2 regions of the Janthinobacterium sp. Mn2066 genome follow, and region 1 is predicted to be linked to the other one. Evidence: riboswitches for the same ligand, from Rfam matches in the RefSeq annotation. Region 1 holds a riboswitch; the other holds the start of a gene.
The links. Region 1 has a riboswitch for thiamine pyrophosphate ahead of ACL9RI_RS08985 (TonB-dependent siderophore receptor). Riboswitches for the same ligand answer to the same signal wherever they lie in the genome.

Region 2: it holds a riboswitch for thiamine pyrophosphate, as region 1 does, so the genes downstream of both, thiC (phosphomethylpyrimidine synthase ThiC) here and ACL9RI_RS08985 (TonB-dependent siderophore receptor) in region 1, are expected to answer to the same signal.

What each region holds. Positions count from the first base shown of each region.
Region 1 covers NZ_JBMOUF010000004.1:97,622-101,837, forward strand. The annotation lists gene ACL9RI_RS08970 (ATP-binding protein) at 1-972, shown strand, start outside; gene ACL9RI_RS08975 (Imm26 family immunity protein) at 1,022-1,486, opposite strand; gene ACL9RI_RS08980 (hypothetical protein) at 1,596-1,898, opposite strand; TPP riboswitch at 2,049-2,155, shown strand; gene ACL9RI_RS08985 (TonB-dependent siderophore receptor) at 2,220-4,216, shown strand, end outside.
Region 2 covers NZ_JBMOUF010000010.1:145,928-150,143, forward strand. The annotation lists gene ACL9RI_RS20080 (thiazole synthase) at 1-42, opposite strand, end outside; gene thiS (sulfur carrier protein ThiS) at 60-263, opposite strand; gene thiC (phosphomethylpyrimidine synthase ThiC) at 278-2,191, opposite strand; TPP riboswitch at 2,289-2,402, opposite strand; gene ACL9RI_RS20095 (hypothetical protein) at 2,464-2,721, opposite strand; gene ACL9RI_RS20100 (response regulator) at 2,764-3,576, opposite strand; gene ACL9RI_RS20105 (ATP-binding protein) at 3,601-4,216, opposite strand, start outside.

The sequences.
Region 1 (4,216 bases):
AATGGCGTGGCCGGCTTCTGGATCAGCTTCAAGATCGACGACGACGAATACTGGCTGATGCTGGACCGCGAACGCCTGCGCGGCCTGACGGGCTTCCAGTGGCTGGGCTGGGCCAGCCTGGTGTCCTTGCTGTCGCTGCTGGGCGCCGCCATCATTTCCAGCCTGATCAACCTGCCCCTGTCGCGCCTGACGGCGGCCGCACGCGATATCGCCAAGGGCAAGCAGCCGACGCCGCTGCCGGAAAAAGGCCCGATCGAAATCATCGAGGCGAACCGCAGCTTCAACCAGATGGTCGACGATCTGAAGCAGGTGGAATCGGACCGCGCCGTGATCCTGGCCGGCATTTCGCACGATTTGCGCACGCCGCTGGCGCGCATGCAGCTGGAAGTGGAAATGGCCAACCTGTCCGATGAAGCGCGCGAAGGCATCCAGTCGGACATTGGCCAGATGGACGCCATCATCGGCCAGTTCCTCGACTATGCCAAGCCGACGGAAGCGTCGAGTTTTCTGGAAGTGGACTTGAGCGGCCTGCTGTCGGACCTGGTGCGCGAAGCGATGCGCCTGCCCGATGTCAAGGTCACGGCCGAGATAGCGGAAGGCGCGCATGCCATGGGCAACGCCACCGATCTGCGCCGCGTGCTCAACAATCTGGTGGAAAATGCGCGCCGCTATGGCAAGACGGAAGGCAGCGACATCACCGAGATCGATGTCGCCTGCCAGGTGAAAAGCATCCACGGCGCCAAGCGCGTGGTGATTGAAGTGCAGGACCATGGTCCCGGCGTACCGGCCGACAAGATCGAGCAAATGCTCAAACCCTTTACCCGCCTGGACTCGGCGCGCGGCCAGGCCAATGGCGCCGGCCTGGGCCTGGCCATCGTTGACCGCGTCTTGCTGCGCCACGGCGCCGAACTGCAGGTACGCAACCGCGAAGGCGGCGGACTGGCGTTCCAGATCAGTTTGCCGGCGGTATGACATACCGGCGGGCTGCCGGGGCAGGCGCCCTGGCAGCTCCATCGTTTATTTATTGCGTCAGCAGCTTGCTCATCAACAATTCCGTCGCCCCATAACCGTACAGGGAATCGCTTTCCAGCCCCGGCGTATCGAACGGCACGGATTCCTCGCGGTCCAGCTTGGCCGGATCGGCGTCGGCATAGGTAGCGCGCCAGGCGCGCTGCAAGGATTCATTGCGACGGATAAAGGCTGGCATCGGCCACGCCTCGCGCTGCCATTGGCCACTAGCGCCCAGCAGGGGCCAGCGCTCGTTGAGCAAGGCCATGTCGCCCGTGCGCAAACGCCGCACGGCTTGCGACGGCAATAATTGCTCCAGTTCGGCCAGCGAGGGCAGCACATCGCGTTTGGGCCCGAACATATACGCCAGCATGATGCGGCCGGCCGGCGCCGTGCGCGCCACCACGCCGACGGCATAACCGCCGCCCGTCAAGGGCACGGCAAACCAGCTGCCTTCTCGGTATGGCAAAGACTTCATAAAACCCCTGAAAAAAATGTTAAATGGAACAGGGGCGTAGTTTACGCGAGCCGGCGCGCCAGTGGCGCATGGTACGCCAGGGCATCAAACCATTAGTTACTCGTCTGATTTATATCTTCTCGTCGTAGTGATATTGCGCAACGATCGGACCGGCCTTGAACAAGGCTTCCTTCATTTCCTTGTCCAGGCGCGCGTCGCGGCGGCGCATCCATTCGAGCAGCATGGATGCTTCCTTGCGGCTGGTATCGCCGGCATGCGCGAGCACGCGGCGCAATTCCGGGTCGGTGCAGGCCTCGAAGCGCTGGCTGTTCAGGTCCAGCGCCTGCAGGCTGGCGACCAGGGCGCCAATCGCCCGGTGCATGTCCAGCGCCGTGGCCGGTAAATCGGATTCTTCGAGCGGGAGGGCAGTCATGCGTTTTCCTTCGGTTGCAGGGTCAATCGGACATCATCTGCGCTGCATTTTCCACTGCGCGCCTGAAAATCTCAAGCGCTACCTCGTGCATGGCATCTGTTGTAAAACCGTCAGCCAGGGGGACAGCCTGCCCTGCTTCATGCTAAGCTGTCACTTCGCTAGGGGTCCTGGAAACCGTATCAACGTTTTCCGGGTGAGAGATACCCTTCGTACCTGATCTGGATAATGCCAGCGAAGGAAAGCGCAAAGTACCTCCCTCCTTTGATAGCTCCCGCGTTGGCGCCAGCCGAACAAGCAGTCTTGCCGCACCACGAGCCATCAATGCCTACACCGAACTCATCTTTAAACGTATCTGTTTCCGTCCTGACCCTGGCCATCCTGCACGCGTTTGCCGCGCCCGCATTGGCCGCCGATAATGACAACGCCGCCAGCGATCCGCAAAACATGGCCGAAGTGGTCGTCACGGCCAGCAAGGCGCCGGCCGACAGGCGCGCCGCCGTCGGCGGTTTTAGCGATGCGCCGCTGCTGCAAACACCGGCCAGCGTGACCGTCATTTCGCAAAAAGACCTGCAGGACTTGCAGATCCGCAATACCAGCGACGCCGTCAAGCTGGACGCCAGCATCAACGATTCCTACAACGCCGTCGGCTATGCCGAGCAATTTTCGATCCGCGGCTTTACCCTCGATAACAACTCCAGCTACCGCAAGGATGGCGTGGCGATTCCCGGCGACACGCAAATTCCGCTGGAAAACAAGGAACGCATCGAAGTGCTGAAAGGCCTGGCTGGCTTGCAGGCGGGCATGGCCGCGCCGGGTGGCGTGATCGACTACATCGTCAAGCGCCCCACCGCCACGCCGCTGCGCACGGTCACCGTGGAAGAACGTGAACGGGGCACCCTGTATGGCGCGCTCGACCTGGGTGGCCGCCTGGACGACCCGCGTTTCGGCTACCGCATCAACCTGGCGGCCGAACGCCTGCGCTCGTACATCAAGGGCGCCGATGGCAACCGCAAGTTCATTTCGGGCGCCTTCGACTGGCAGATTTCGCCGCAAGCCTTGCTGCAACTGGACGCCGACTACCAGGACAAGGCGCAAGTGACGGCGCCCGGTTTCCAGCTGCTCGGCAACGGCAGCCTGCCCTCGCATGTCAGCGCCGACACCATGCTCAACCAGCAGCCATGGACGCATCCGGTGGAAACCGTCACCGCCAATCTCGGCCTGCGCTTCCAGTACGCCTTCAGTGACGACTGGCACGCGACATTAAGCGCCAACCAGCATTCGTTCAAGCGCGACGACTACACGGCTTATCCGTATGGCTGCAGCCCGGCGGGCGACGCCCCCGTGTTTTGCAACAATGGCGACTTTTCGGTCTGGGATTACCGCAGCCTGGGCGAGACCAAGAAACCGCTGAGCGCGCAAGCCATGCTCCAGGGCAAATTTGCCACCGGCAGCCTGCGCCACGAATTCACGGCCGGTATCTCGACCTTCCACCGCAAGGATAGCGCCGGCAACTATGTGTACGATGAAACGGGTATCAGCAATATCTACCATCCGGTGATCGTGCCCTCCTCGCCAGGCGTGACGGGCCCCGTGCGCCTGGTGCGCAAGGACCAGGAAAACTCGGTCTTCGTGCAAGACATCGTCAGCCTGGCAAGCAACTGGAAACTGCACGCCGGCTTGCGCCATATCAGTGTCGATGGCTACCAGTACATCCTGGCGGCCGATCCTGCCGACGCGGAAGTGCGCTCCAAACACAGTTTCCTGTTGCCCAATGCGGCGCTGGTCTACAACCCGCTGGACAACGTGGCCGTGTATGGCGCCTACTCGCAAGGCATGGAACATGGGGGTGTCTCCAGCATCTACACGGCCTTGCCCAACGTGGAATTATCCCCGAGCCGATCGACGCAGGTCGAGTTCGGCGTGAAAGCCGACCTGACACCGGACTTCATGCTGGCCGCCAGCCTGTTCCAGATCCGCAAGGGCCTGGAGTTTGTCAACGCCGACAATTACTTTGTGCGCGCCGGCCAGGCCCAGCACCGTGGCCTGGAATTATCGGCCCAGGGCAAGGCTTCAAGCGACCTGCGCCTGAGCGCATCGGCCACCTTGCTGAACAGCCAGCAATCAGGCACGGGCAGCACGGACCTGGACGGCAAGCGCGTCGCCAATGTGCCCGCCTTCAAGACGACAGTCCACGCCGACTATACGGTGCGGCAAGTGGCGGGCCTGTCCGTCAACGGCAGCTGGGAATATGCCGGCAAGAAAGCCTTCGACTCTGGCAATACCGTCTTCGTGCCTTCGTATAACGTGTTCAATCTGGG
Region 2 (4,216 bases), on a different contig from region 1:
TCCTGCGATGGTCAGCAGGTCGTTCTGTGTTTCCGTATTCATGTGTTTTCCTTATCCTTTCAGCCGCCACCGATGGCACGGACGATTTCCACCTGGTCCTGCGCCTGCAAGACCGTGTCCGGCCACGTGCGGCGCGGCGCCACGCTGCGGTTGACGGCCAGCGCCAGCGCCTGGTTTTCCAGCGATAGCGCAGCGATCAGCTGCTCCAGGGTTTGCCCCGGCGGCACCTGGTGCGGTGCGCCGTTCAAGACGATCTGTATCATTGCCATCGCCTGCCTCAGACCTTGCGATACAGCTCGGCGCCGTTCCTGACGAATTCGATGGCTTTCACCTCCATGCCTTGCTTGAGCGCCGCATCGTCCGAAATGCCGATGCCGGCTGCGTATTCGCGCACTTCCTGGGTGATCTTCATCGAACAGAAATGCGGGCCGCACATGGAGCAGAAATGCGCTACCTTGGCGGAATCCTTGGGCAGGGTTTCGTCGTGGAATTCGCGCGCCTTGTCCGGGTCCAGGCCGATATTGAACTGGTCGTCCCAGCGGAATTCAAAGCGCGCCTTCGACAGGGCGTTGTCGCGGATTTGCGCGCCCGGATGGCCTTTCGCCAGGTCGGCCGCATGCGCCGCAATCTTGTACGTGATGATGCCGTCCTTGACATCGGCCTTGTTCGGCAAGCCCAGGTGTTCCTTCGGCGTCACGTAGCACAGCATGGCCGTGCCGTACCAGCCTATCATGGCCGCGCCGATGCCGGACGTGATGTGGTCATAGCCGGGCGCGATATCGGTAGTCAACGGCCCCAGGGTGTAGAACGGCGCTTCGCCGCACTGCTCCAGCTGCAAGTCCATGTTTTCCTTGATCAGCTGCATGGGCACGTGGCCAGGGCCTTCGATCATCACTTGCACGTCGTGCTTCCAGGCGATCTGCGTCAGCTCGCCCAGGGTTTTCAATTCACCGAGTTGCGCTTCGTCGTTGGCGTCGTAGATGGAACCGGGGCGCAAGCCGTCGCCCAGCGAAAACGACACGTCGTACGCCTTCATGATTTCGCAAATCTCTTCGAAGTGCGTGTACAAGAACGATTCCTGGTGATGCGCCAGGCACCACTTGGCCATGATCGAGCCGCCGCGCGAAACGATGCCCGTCAGGCGCTTGGCCGTCATCGGCACATAGCGCAGCAGCACGCCGGCGTGGATGGTGAAGTAATCGACGCCCTGCTCGGCCTGTTCGATCAGGGTGTCGCGGAAGATTTCCCAGGTCAGGTCTTCGGCCTTGCCGTTGACTTTTTCCAGCGCCTGGTAAATCGGCACGGTGCCGATCGGCACGGGGCTGTTACGGATGATCCATTCGCGCGTTTCGTGGATATGTTTACCGGTCGACAGGTCCATCACATTGTCGCCGCCCCAGCGTATCGCCCAGGTCATTTTTTCCACCTCTTCGCCGATCGATGAAGTGACGGCCGAATTGCCGATATTGGCATTGATCTTGACCAGGAAATTGCGGCCGATGATCATCGGCTCGACTTCCGGATGGTTGATATTGGCGGGGATGATGGCGCGGCCGCGGGCGATTTCCTCGCGCACGAATTCGGGCGTGATCTCGGCCGGGATGCTGGCGCCGAACGACTGGCCCGGATGCTGGCGACCCATCAGGTCGGCCAGGCGCTCGCCCATGGCGCCGGACGCGCGCAGCTCGCGCAGATACTCCTGGCGGCGCATGTTTTCGCGGATGGCGACGAACTCCATTTCCGGCGTGATGATGCCCTGGCGCGCATAGTGCATCTGCGTGACATTGGCGCCGGACTTGGCGCGGCGCGGCTTACGGTGCAGGTTGAAGCGCAGCTCGGCCAGCTTGGGGTCGGCCAGGCGCGCGATGCCGTAGTCGGAGGTCGGACCAGGCAATTCTTCCGTGTCGGCGCGTTCGAGTATCCACGGCAGGCGCGGCGTATCCAGGCCCGAGCGGATATCGATCTGCACCTCCGGATCGGTGTACGGGCCGGAGGTGTCGTAGACGTAGATCGGCGGGTTTTTCTCGCCGCCGAACGACGCCTCCGTATCGGACTGGCTGATTTCGCGCATCGGCACGCGGATATCGGGACGGCTGCCTTGGACGTAGATCTTGCGTGAATTGGGCAGCGGCGCGATGGCGGCCTGGTCCACCGTAGCGGTGGCGGAAAGGAATTTCGGATTGGCGTTCATTTTTGGCTCCTTGGCTAGACTGTTGAAAGCCTGGAGCCAGCTAAGGAGGTTCGGATGCACACAGCGCGCGCTCAATCCATCAAACAATGGGCGGGTGTGCAGCATCCTAAAGCTTCCCTTCGCTGGCATTATCCAGATCAGGTTCGGAGGGTATTTCTCACCCGCGCTTCACCGTGTTTCCACAGTAAAGGCAGGACCCCTAGCGTTTGCCGCCTTGCGGCAGCGGAGCAATTATACGCTGTAACTACAGCGTCTTTCAAACAAAGTGAGGGCTATTTCTTCTTGCCCCATTGCCAGCGCGTCGGTTCGCCCTTGCGCGCGCAAATACCGATCAACAGCGCAAAGACGGCCACTTCATACACGATGTAAGCCACCAGCGATTCCTGTGGCGGAAACAGAAAGGCGCCGCAGGCGAACAGCAGCAGCGCCGCCAGGAACACCAGCCAGCCCTGCCAGGCGATGGGCAAGCCCCAGCCCATGCCGTAGCTCTTGGCGGGGAACCAGTATTTGGGAGGCGATTTTTCAGCCATGATCACTCCTTGTTAATCAATACAGACAAGGCACAGTCTACATCAGGCTGGCCGCAGGCGCAGGCGCTCGCTGACGTCGAGGCCGATGCCGCGGTAGCCGATGAAGCGGCTGCCATTGTCAAACATCGGCTCGCCGCTGACCTGCAGGTACTGCATGCTGCCGTCAGGGTTGCTGCGGCTGTAGATAAAGTCGAGAAACGGCTCGCGCGCAGCGATCTTGGCGTCGAGCATAGCCCGCTCATCGGCGTTCCAGCGCTGCGGCTCCTCGGCGCTGCCGATGCCCAGCATCTCGGCCACGGGACCGGAAAAACGTATCAGCTTGCCTTGCGCATCCTGCTCCCAGTACCAGTCCGACGACAATTCCGTAAAGCGCTGGAAGCGCGCTTCGCTGGCGCGCAATTCCGCCGTGCGCTCATCGACCATCAGTTCGAGCGACTTGCTGTACTCATTGAGTTTCTGGTACAGCAGCCGCACTTCCAGCATATTGTGGATGCGCGTTTTCACTTCCACCAGGTCGAACGGCTTGCTGACGAAATCCTTGGCACCCGCCTGCAGCGCGCGCAGCTTGTGGCCTGGCTGGGCCGTGATCACCAGCACCGGCAGGTAGCTGCCCGCCTCGATGTCGCGCAAGCCTTCCATCACTTCGAAGCCATCCATTTCCGGCATCTGCAAGTCGAGCAGGATCAGGTCGTAGCGGTGTTCCTGGTGCAGTCCGCGCACGGCTTGCGGGTCCATGGTGGAGCTGATGCGGCTGTAGCCGGCATTGCGCAGCATCTGCTCGAGCAGCATGACATTGGCTTCCTGGTCATCGACGACGAGGATGCTGGCATTCAAAATCTCGGTAGCTTGCAACATGGTGTATTCCTAAAAAATGCTGAATCAGCGTGGTGCGTGAAGGTCGTCGGCCAGGCCGTGGGCGGCCGCGTGGTGCAGGGCTACGTCCAGCGCATCCATGAACTCGATTACCTTGATCGGTTTGGTCAGGTAGCGGAAGAACCCCGCTTGCAAGCCTTTTTCTATGTCGCGCGGCACGGCGTTGGCCGACAGCGCCATGACGGGAATATGGCTGGTCAGCGGATCGTCGTGCAGCAGCCGCAAGGCGCCGAAACCGCTCAGGCCAGGCAGGTTGATATCCATCAGGATGATGTCCGGCTGATAGGTGCGCGCCAGGTCCATGCCCAGGTGCGCATCGATGGCCGTCAGCAGTTTCAAATCGCTGCGGCGGGCGATCAATTGTTCGACCAGCGCCAGGTTGGCCGGATTGTCTTCCACGTACAGCAAGGTGCGCTGGGTTTCCTGGTCTTCCTGCGCCAGGGGCAGCACTTCCCCCTGGCCCAGCACCAGCTCGGGCGCGCTGGTGGCCTTGAACTCGACCCAGAAGGTGGTGCCGACACCGACCGTGCTGTCGACGCCGATCTCGCCGCCCATCAATTCCACCAATTGCCGCGTGACGACCAGGCCGATGCCCGTGCCCTCTTCCGTACCGCTTTCCTGG